One region of the Chitinimonas sp. JJ19 genome, then DNA from elsewhere that is predicted to be linked to it. Evidence: predicted binding sites of a transcription regulator. Region 1 holds the regulator's gene; the other holds the start of a gene.
The links. Region 1 encodes FliA, which starts transcription of late flagellar genes. Its sites were predicted from a motif close to GCTAAAGNTNNNNNNNNNNCNGCCGATAAT; they were not measured.
Positions count from the first base shown of each region.

Region 2: flgM (flagellar biosynthesis anti-sigma factor FlgM) is a predicted target of FliA. The motif match lies at 1,728-1,757, and genes of this name have one in related genera.

Region 1 is NZ_JBAMDD010000016.1:82,086-86,295, forward strand. Features, by position in the region: gene V7714_RS17365 (isoaspartyl peptidase/L-asparaginase family protein) at 1-266, opposite strand, end outside; gene V7714_RS17370 (lysophospholipid acyltransferase family protein) at 278-1,021, opposite strand; gene V7714_RS17375 (flagellar motor protein) at 1,150-1,890, opposite strand; gene V7714_RS17380 (RNA polymerase sigma factor FliA) at 1,966-2,712, opposite strand; gene V7714_RS17385 (MinD/ParA family ATP-binding protein) at 3,048-3,938, opposite strand; gene flhF (flagellar biosynthesis protein FlhF) at 3,945-4,210, opposite strand, start outside.
Region 2 is NZ_JBAMDD010000004.1:106,542-110,751, reverse strand. Features, by position in the region: gene V7714_RS06515 (substrate-binding periplasmic protein) at 1-78, opposite strand, end outside; gene sugE (quaternary ammonium compound efflux SMR transporter SugE) at 318-638, opposite strand; gene V7714_RS06505 (flagella synthesis protein FlgN) at 796-1,278, opposite strand; gene flgM (flagellar biosynthesis anti-sigma factor FlgM) at 1,371-1,676, opposite strand; gene fliW (flagellar assembly protein FliW) at 1,845-2,273, shown strand; gene V7714_RS06490 (acetyl-CoA carboxylase carboxyltransferase subunit alpha) at 2,466-3,434, shown strand; gene tilS (tRNA lysidine(34) synthetase TilS) at 3,403-4,210, shown strand, end outside.

The sequences.
Region 1 (4,210 bases):
GTGCCGTCCATGATGGCGGCTTCCATCTCGATAAAGCCCTGATCATTGAACACCGCGCCACGGCCGGCGTTGAACAGGGGATTGTCTTCGAGGGCGATGACGGATGCCTGTACGGCATCCAGGGCTGCGCCACCCGCGTGCAGGATGCTCAGGCCACTATCAAGCGCGGCGCTGAGGCCGGCTATCAGCTCGGCTTCCAGTTCAGGTGTCAGGTCGGCGGCGCGTATGGTGCCGGCGCCGCCGTGTAGGGCGAGGGCTATGGGCATGGCAGGGGCGGTTATTCCAGAAAGCGCTTCTGCCAGCCTTGGTAGAGCCGGTAGGCATGGTCCTTCATGCTCTCTGGGGTGTCGAAATTGCGGGGGTCTATGGGTTCAAATACATGGTAGTCGGCCCGGGGATTGGGCGACGTGGCGATTTGCCAGAGTTTCGACAAAAGGTGCTGGTCGGCCCATTCGAAGGCCTCCTGGGCTTGGTAGTGCAGAAACACCGGTACGATGGGTGTGCCGCTCTCAAAGCTGGCGATAAAGGCGCCGCTGAAAAAGCGCCCACCCAGGCGCCGGCCCTTGCAGCCACCTTCGGGATAGAGCGCCAGGCAACTACCGCTGCGGGCGGCATCAATCAGCGCTTGGGTAGCAGCTTTGCGCGAATCGGACGATTCCCGTTTGACAAACAAGGTGCCTGCGCCAACGGCAACTCTGCCCACTATCCACCAATCGGCCACCTCAGCCTTGGCCAAGGAGCGGACAGGAAACAGGGCCGGGATGCCGATATCCTCAAAGGCGGAAGGGTGATTGGCAATCAGCACATAGTGCTGGGGCAGTTGACCACGGTAATGCTGGTGTAAACGCAGCTCTACCCCCAGGGCGCGGACAAAGGCGCGGCACCAGGCATGGAAGAACGGTGGATAGATGCGCCGGATAAGACCGTGCGGCAGTTGTGCCAGCAACAGCAGCACGGGGGTATAGAAGACGAAATCCAATATGGCCAGTACGCGCCAGAGCAGGCGCAACAGGGCGATCATGACGCAGCCAGCCGTGTGGCCAGCCAGCCTGGGCCTGGACCAGGTGTGCAACTGGCAGGCCTAGGCGCGCTCGCCAAGCGGGCGAGCTGGGCCTTACGGCGGGGCGGGAGGCAGGGCCGCCGCACGGCTTAGACCAGGAAGCCGCGCAGCTTGCTCTCGATAATGCGCGGGTTCTCGCCATGGGCGATGGCAACCAGGCCTTCGGTGACCAGTTCGCGCCGCTTGACCTCGCTGGCGATCACCTGCTTGAGCTTATTGCCTATGGGCAGGAAGAACAGGTTGGCCGAACCCACGCCGTATATGGTGGCGACAAAGGCAACCGCGATGCCTGAACCCAGCTTGGCGGGGTCGGTCAGGTTCTCCATGACATGGATCAGGCCCATGACGGCGCCCAGAATGCCTATGGTGGGTGCATAGCCGCCGGCCGATTCCCAGATCTTGGCAGCAGCGCGGTGTTTTTCTTCGTAGGCAGTGATTTCCAGTTCCATGGTATGCCGTATGGCCTCGGGCTCCGCACCGTCGACCAGCATTTGCAAGGCACGCTTGATAAAGGGATCCTTCTCGTTCATCAAGGGGGTCTCAAGTGCCAGCAGGCCGCCTCGGCGGGCGGTGTTGCTCCAGGACACCATGGACTTGACCCAGGGTTCCAGTTCTACCAAGGGTGGTGCCACGACCCAGCGCAGCATCTTGACACCACCGATAAAGCTGGCGGCGTTGCTTTGCAGCAGTACCGCACCCATGGTGCCACCCATGACGATCAACAGGGCGGTGACCTGCAGCAGCGAAGAAATCTGGCCGCCCTCCAGCACCTGTCCGCCAACGATGGCCGCAATGCCGAGGAGGATACCGATTATGCTCAGTCTATCCATGTGTACGGGTAATCTCTGTGTGATCTGGTTTGCTGCCGTTTATAGCAGATTGCGCCTTGCTTGGTGACGCCATGCTTACTTCTGTGTCCAATCGCGCAGCTTGACACGCAAACGGGCGACGGCCTGGCTGTGCAACTGGCAGACGCGTGATTCGGAGACATTCAGTACGGCGCCGATTTCCTTGAGGTTCAGCTCCTGCTCATAGTAGAGGGCCATGACCATTTTCTCCCGCTCTGGCAGGCTGGCTATGCCATCGATCAGCACCTGCCGGAAGGCGTTGTCATCTATCTCATTCAGCGGGTCGGACTTGTGGTCTGCCGCCATGGCGTCCAGCGCACTGCGGCTGTCGTCTTCGCTGTCGTGGTCGTCGTAATAGATCAGCTGGTGGCCCCGGCAATCGGCCAGCAGTTCCTGGTAGTCTGCCAGGGGCAGGTTCATGGCATCTGCCACTTCAGACTCATTGGCGGCACGCCCAAGCTTGTGCTCCAGCTTGACCAGCGCGGCCTCGATATCGCGCATGGAGCGGCGCAGCTGCCTTGGCAGCCAGTCGGCCTCGCGCAGTTCGTCCAGCATGGCGCCACGTATGCGCTGGGTGGCATAGGTCTCGAACAACACCCCTGCGGTTGGGTCGAAGTTACGGGCAGCATCCATCAGGCCGATCAGTCCGGCCTGTATCAGGTCATCCACTTCCACGCTGGCTGGCAGCCTGGCAACCAGGTGGTAGGCCAGTTTTTTGACCAGCGGGGCAAAGTTGTTGACGCGCTCTTCCACCGGATCGGTGGCGTGTTTCTGATATGCACCTATGGCGCGGGACGTGGGCATGCTCGACATCAGGTGGGAGGGTATGGCTTCTTTATGCGCCACGCTGGCCGGTTTGCCAATGTGGCAATCCAAGATTAACAGCTGACGTGCGCTTTGTTGAATTATATGGAGCAGCCGGCTGGCACCTCATGGGCTCCAGGCCCAGCGCCGGCTTTGCTGGCGCGGGTGCCTTTGGAACGAAACTTACGACAAGCCTGGGAGGCTGGCAACCGGCTTGGCGTGCGCGGTGTGGCGGTCCATGTGCAAGTCATTGAGGTGCTTGATGATGGCGGTGTGCGCTGGTGGCACGGCCTATCTACCAATCCGGCCGTGGCAACATGGTTTTGCGGGGTGTGCTAGCGCAGGCTGCTCAGACGGCGGCTGACATCCAGTGCGCGGTAGAGCAGGTTCTCCCTATCGGCACTGCCCGGTTTGCGGGGCCAGCGCCGCATGGCGGCGGCTAGCTGGGCGAAGGCGATGCTGGCTTCGCTTTGCGGGAAGGCATGGGCTACCGGTTGGCCCAGCTTGTCGGCACGAGCCAGTTGTTCGTCCTCGGGGACAAAGCCGACCAGCTTCATCTTGACATCCAGATAGCGGCCAGCGACTTCCTTGACCCGCTTGAACAGGGCCATGGCGGTGTCCAGCGTACGTACCCGGTTGGCCAGCAGGCGGAAATCACGGCGCCCATACTCGGTATGCAAGCGCTTGATGGCGGCATAGGCCGCCGTGATCGACTCACCCGAGGGGGTGATGACGACGATGACCTCGTCCGCCGACAAGGCCAGGCCAGGCGCGTTGTCGTCGGCAACCGGGCGGGCATCTACCAGCACCCAGTCTATGCGGGCGACCAGGGAGTCGTATTCGTCGGCCAATTGATTGGCGCGGCCGGGGGGCAGGTGGCCTGCCAGGGGGGCGGACAGCTTGATGGGCATCAGCTCGAAACCGGGAGCGGAAAGCAGCAGTTCATCCAGCCGGACTTCGCGCCCGGCGGCATGCTCGAAGGCATAGCGCTGGCGCAGTTGCAGGCGGTTGATGGCATTGTGCCGGCTATCGTCCTCGTCCAGCAGCAGGACGCGCATATCCTGTGCCGATATCGCGGCAGCCAGATTGAGCGCCAGCGTGGTTACACCCGTGCCGCTGCCACCGGTAAGGGCCACCGCCCGACCACCGGGCCCGCCTACCAGCTTGCGTAAGCTGGCTGCCTGGTCGGCTGCTACCGTGGTAACGATATTGTTGAGCCTATCCATGGCACATCAGGCGGCGGCTTCTCGCCAGGAAAAGTCCAGCGACGGTTGCTGCGCCCCCAGAAACAGCGGGTACTCCTCGTTCTTGAGCCGGTAAGCCGGGGCTTCGGGCGGCGTCTTGAAGACCCTGTCTACCAGATATAGGCCACTGGCCACGTGCAGGTCTTCAGGCACCCGTTGGCCATTGGTAATGTAGTAAAGCGGCAGCTTGTAACGCACGATGACATCCAGGCCGCTGCCTAGCGAAAAGGCCTCGTCGGTCTTGGTAAAGATGC
Region 2 (4,210 bases), on a different contig from region 1:
ACGCACTACCAGCAACGGTTCTGCCGCGTATAGCGGGAGCGGCAGCAGGGCGAACAGGACTAGGCGGAAGTCTGGCATGAAAGGTCTCGTTTTACCGGGAGCGCTTTTCAGCATAGCCGCTGCACAGACAAGAATATAAAACGCTGGATGCGCGGGTGATGGTCCCGGCCGATGTAGGTTCGGGTGCCGCTTAGCGCCACGAACAAAACCCTTCAAGCGTTGTTGTGCGAGCTTGCCGTACCCACGTACTGTCTGCTGCTCGCGCCTGCGCATGCACGCCTAGCCAGAACCGCTACGCTGGGTTTTGTCAGCGGCTCTTAGGCGGGGCTGAAGAGTTTGAGGCCGACTATGCCGGCCACGATCATGGCGACACAGACCAGTCTAGCGATGGTGGCTGCTTCGCCAAACAGTACGATGCCCAGCAAGACGGTGCCGACGGCCCCGATGCCAGTCCAGACTGCGTAGGCCGTACCCAGGGGGAGTGTACGGACGGCAAGTCCCAGCAGGGCAATGCTGGCGACCATGGCGCCCAGGGTGGCCACGCTGGGCCAAAGACGGGTAAAGCCTTCGGTGTATTTGAGGCTTATGGCCCAGCCGATTTCCAGCAAGCCGGCGATGATAAGGAGTATCCAGGCCATGATGGCGGCTCCGTATGGATAAGGGGCCGTCCCCAGTTGGCTAGAGGCCGCCAGGGTCGTCCCTGGGGCTGCGATGAAGCGCGGATGCCATGTTGGCGAGTGCGAATATTATCGCAAGTGCATGAAAACGAATGGAATTATATTATGAGCAGTGGCGTCAGGCCTTGCCCAGCGAGCCGCCAGGCCGGGACAGCCGGGGCTGGCCATAGGCATCGTAAGACAGGGTGGAATCCTGGCTGCTTTGCAGCAGGGCCATCAACTGCTGGTTCTGCTGCTGGCGGGTATCAATCAGCTTGCCATTGGTCTGATTGAGCGCACTGGCGTGGCGGGCGGCTTGTATCAGCTGCAACCAGCATTCGGCCAGATGGGGCAGGTGCTCGGCTGGCAGGTAGGCTGCACGCACCAGCGGGTGGGGCGGATCGGGTGAGAGCTCGACGCCGTTGACCTGGAACAGGCGCTTGCGTTCCTTGGCCTGGCCTTCCAGTGCTTGGGCGTGACCGGCCTTTTGCTTGGCGATATCTTCGAGGTCGGCCAGGGTGTTGTGTATGAGTGCGTGCTGTTCGCGTTCAAGCAAGGCGACAAACTGCTGCAGCTCGCTCAACTCGGCTTGCATGGCACTCAACAGGGGCGATGTGGACATGGGCGGTTTCCGTGGCCGTTAAAAGCATTAGCGCCAGCCACCGGTTGCCCGTTGGCTGGCGCTAGCTAGTATGCCGTGTTGTGCTGCCTGCGTCAGTTCTTGCCCAGCAGTTCCTTGACGCTGGCCATCAGCTTGTCGGCAATGGCATCGGCGTGCACGGTGAAACGGCCCTCGGCAATGGCCTGGCGTATCTCGGCCACCTTGCTCTCGTCAATGACGGGCTGGGTGGCAAGGTTGGACTCCAGCGATGCCAGGCGTGCGCTGAAGGCGTTGATCTCAACGCTATCGCGGCCAGGCTCGGCGCCGGCGCTTTCTCCACTCTCGGCCTTGGTGCTGGTACGCGCTTCTGAGCGCGATAGCACGGAGCCTAGCGGCTTGCCCGAGTTGTCGATCTTCATGGTATTCCTCTCGTTGGCTACTTTGGCCAAGTCCTGTCTGTGGTTAATGCGCTTATCGGCAGGTCTTTGAGAAACTTTAGCGGGATTATGAACAAATTTTTCATAACATGGCGGCTAAGTGTTATTTCGGCTAGATTCCTAGCAATCTGAAGGCTTGGGAGCCGACGAATGCAAATAATTACCCCGCGCTTCGGTGCCATCGAAATCGATGAGGACACCTTGATCACCTTTCCACAGGGCCTACCTGGCTTTGAGGGCTGTAAACGCTTCAAGTTGCTGCATGAGGACGTGCCAGAGCCCAAGGTGATGTGGCTGCAGTGCCTGGATGATGCTGAGGTGGTGTTCAGCGTGATGGATGCCAGCCTGCTGGGGTTTCACTACCAGCTGACGCTGACGGACGAGGAGCGGACGCTGATACAACATGCAGGCAAATCGGCGCCGGCCGATGAGTTGGTGTTGCTCCTGACGCTGAGCCGTGACGGTGAGGTGGGTGAAATAAAAGCGAATACGCAGTCGCCCATCGTGCTCAATGTGGCCTCCAGGCTGGCTGTGCAGAAGAGTGGCGTACGCGCTGAGATCGTGTTTACTAACGAGTAGGTCGGGTTTTTCGGTGTTTTCGCGGACGTTCGCAACCGTTGTGGGTGATGGTGTTTGCCGGATGGTTGCTCGAATCCGTTGCATGTCAATCTTGCGGGGTTGCCGCGTTTCGCCATAATGGCGCGATTTCGCCGAACTTAGTCGGCCCTAGCGGAGCATGCTCGCCCAGCGCGACGTGAACAGACCCCAGGCATGAAAACCACTTTCCTCGATTTCGAACAGCCTATCGCCGAACTCGAAAGCAAGATCGAAGAGCTGCGCTTTGTGCAGGATGATTCTGCGGTGGACATCTCGGTTGAGATTGACCATCTGCAGAAGAAGAGCCAGGAGCTCACCAAGAATATCTACGCCAAGCTCTCGCCCTGGCAGATTTCTCAGGTGTCCCGCCATCCGCAGCGCCCCTATACGCTGGATTACCTCCGCGAAATCTTTACCGATTTTGAAGAGCTGCATGGTGATCGTGCCTATGCGGACGATGCCGCCATTGTTGGCGGCCTGGCACGGCTGAATGGTCAGTCGGTGATGGTGATTGGCCAGCAGAAGGGCCGCGACACCAAGGAAAAGATACTGCGCAACTTCGGTATGCCCCGGCCTGAGGGGTATCGCAAGGCCCTGCGCTTGATGCGCATGGCCGAGAAGTTTGGCCTGCCGGTGATTACCTTTGTCGACACCCCGGGTGCCTATCCGGGCATCGGCGCCGAGGAGCGCGGGCAGTCCGAGGCCATAGGCCGCAATCTGTTCGAAATGAGCAAGCTGCGCGTGCCGGTGATCGTCACGGTGATTGGCGAGGGGGGCTCGGGCGGTGCGCTGGCCATTGCCGTGGGTGATGTGGTGCAGATGCTGCAATACGCTACTTACTCGGTGATCTCGCCCGAAGGCTGTGCGTCCATTCTGTGGAAGAGTGCCGAGAAAGCCAGTGAGGCGGCCGAGACGCTGGGTATTACCGCCAACCGGCTCAAGACATTGGGCTTGATCGACAAGGTGGTGGCAGAGCCGCTGGGTGGTGCGCATCGCGACCCGCAGGCCATGATGCTGACCTTGCGCAAGGCGCTGCAGGATGCCTTGAAATCGCTGCAGGACAAGCCGGTAGACAAGTTGCTGGAGAACCGTTTCGAGCGGCTGATGAGCTATGGCAAATTCAAGGAAGTCGCCGCAGGCTGAGGCGGAGGCGCTCTACGAGCGTCTGCTGCAGCGTTATCTGTCGCTGCCGGCGGCGAAGCGGCCTGAGGGCATGCGTCTGGCGCTCGGTTATTCGGGCGGACTAGATTCTGCGGTGCTGCTGCACCTGCTGGCGCGCTTGCGTGATGATGCGCGCCTGCCGGCACCGCTGGCCCTGCAGGCGCTCCATGTGCACCATGGCATCAGCCCCAATGCCGACGCCTGGTTGCGGCATTGTGATCAGCGCTGTGCTGCGCTGGCAGTCGATTTTTCCCATATCCGTGTTGATCTGAACCAGGCTGTCGGTGACGGCTTGGAGGCGCGTGCGCGTGCTGCCCGTTATGCGGCCTATGCGGGCCTTGGTGTGGACATGGTGCTGCTGGCGCACCATCGCGATGATCAGGCAGAGACGGTGCTGTACCGTTTGGCGCGAGGGGCGGGTGTGCATGGGGCGGCGGGTATGCCGGCCATGCGGCCCCTGGGTGTGACCGGGCGTATCTGGCGGCCTCTGCTGGACGAGCCGCGTAGTGCGCTCCTGACCTATGCGCGCACCTTGGGCTTGGCCTGGGTGGAGGACGAGAGCAATGCGGTCAGTGATTACGATCGCAACTATCTGCGGCGGGAGGTGATGCCGGTATTGCTTGGACGTTTTCCAAGTGCGCCGGCTGCCATGGCGCGGGCGGCGCGGCATTTTGCCGAGGCGGCCAGCCTGTTGGATGCGCTGGCAGAAGAGGATGCTGGCGGTGTGGCCGATCGTTTGCCGGTGGGGCGCTTGCTGG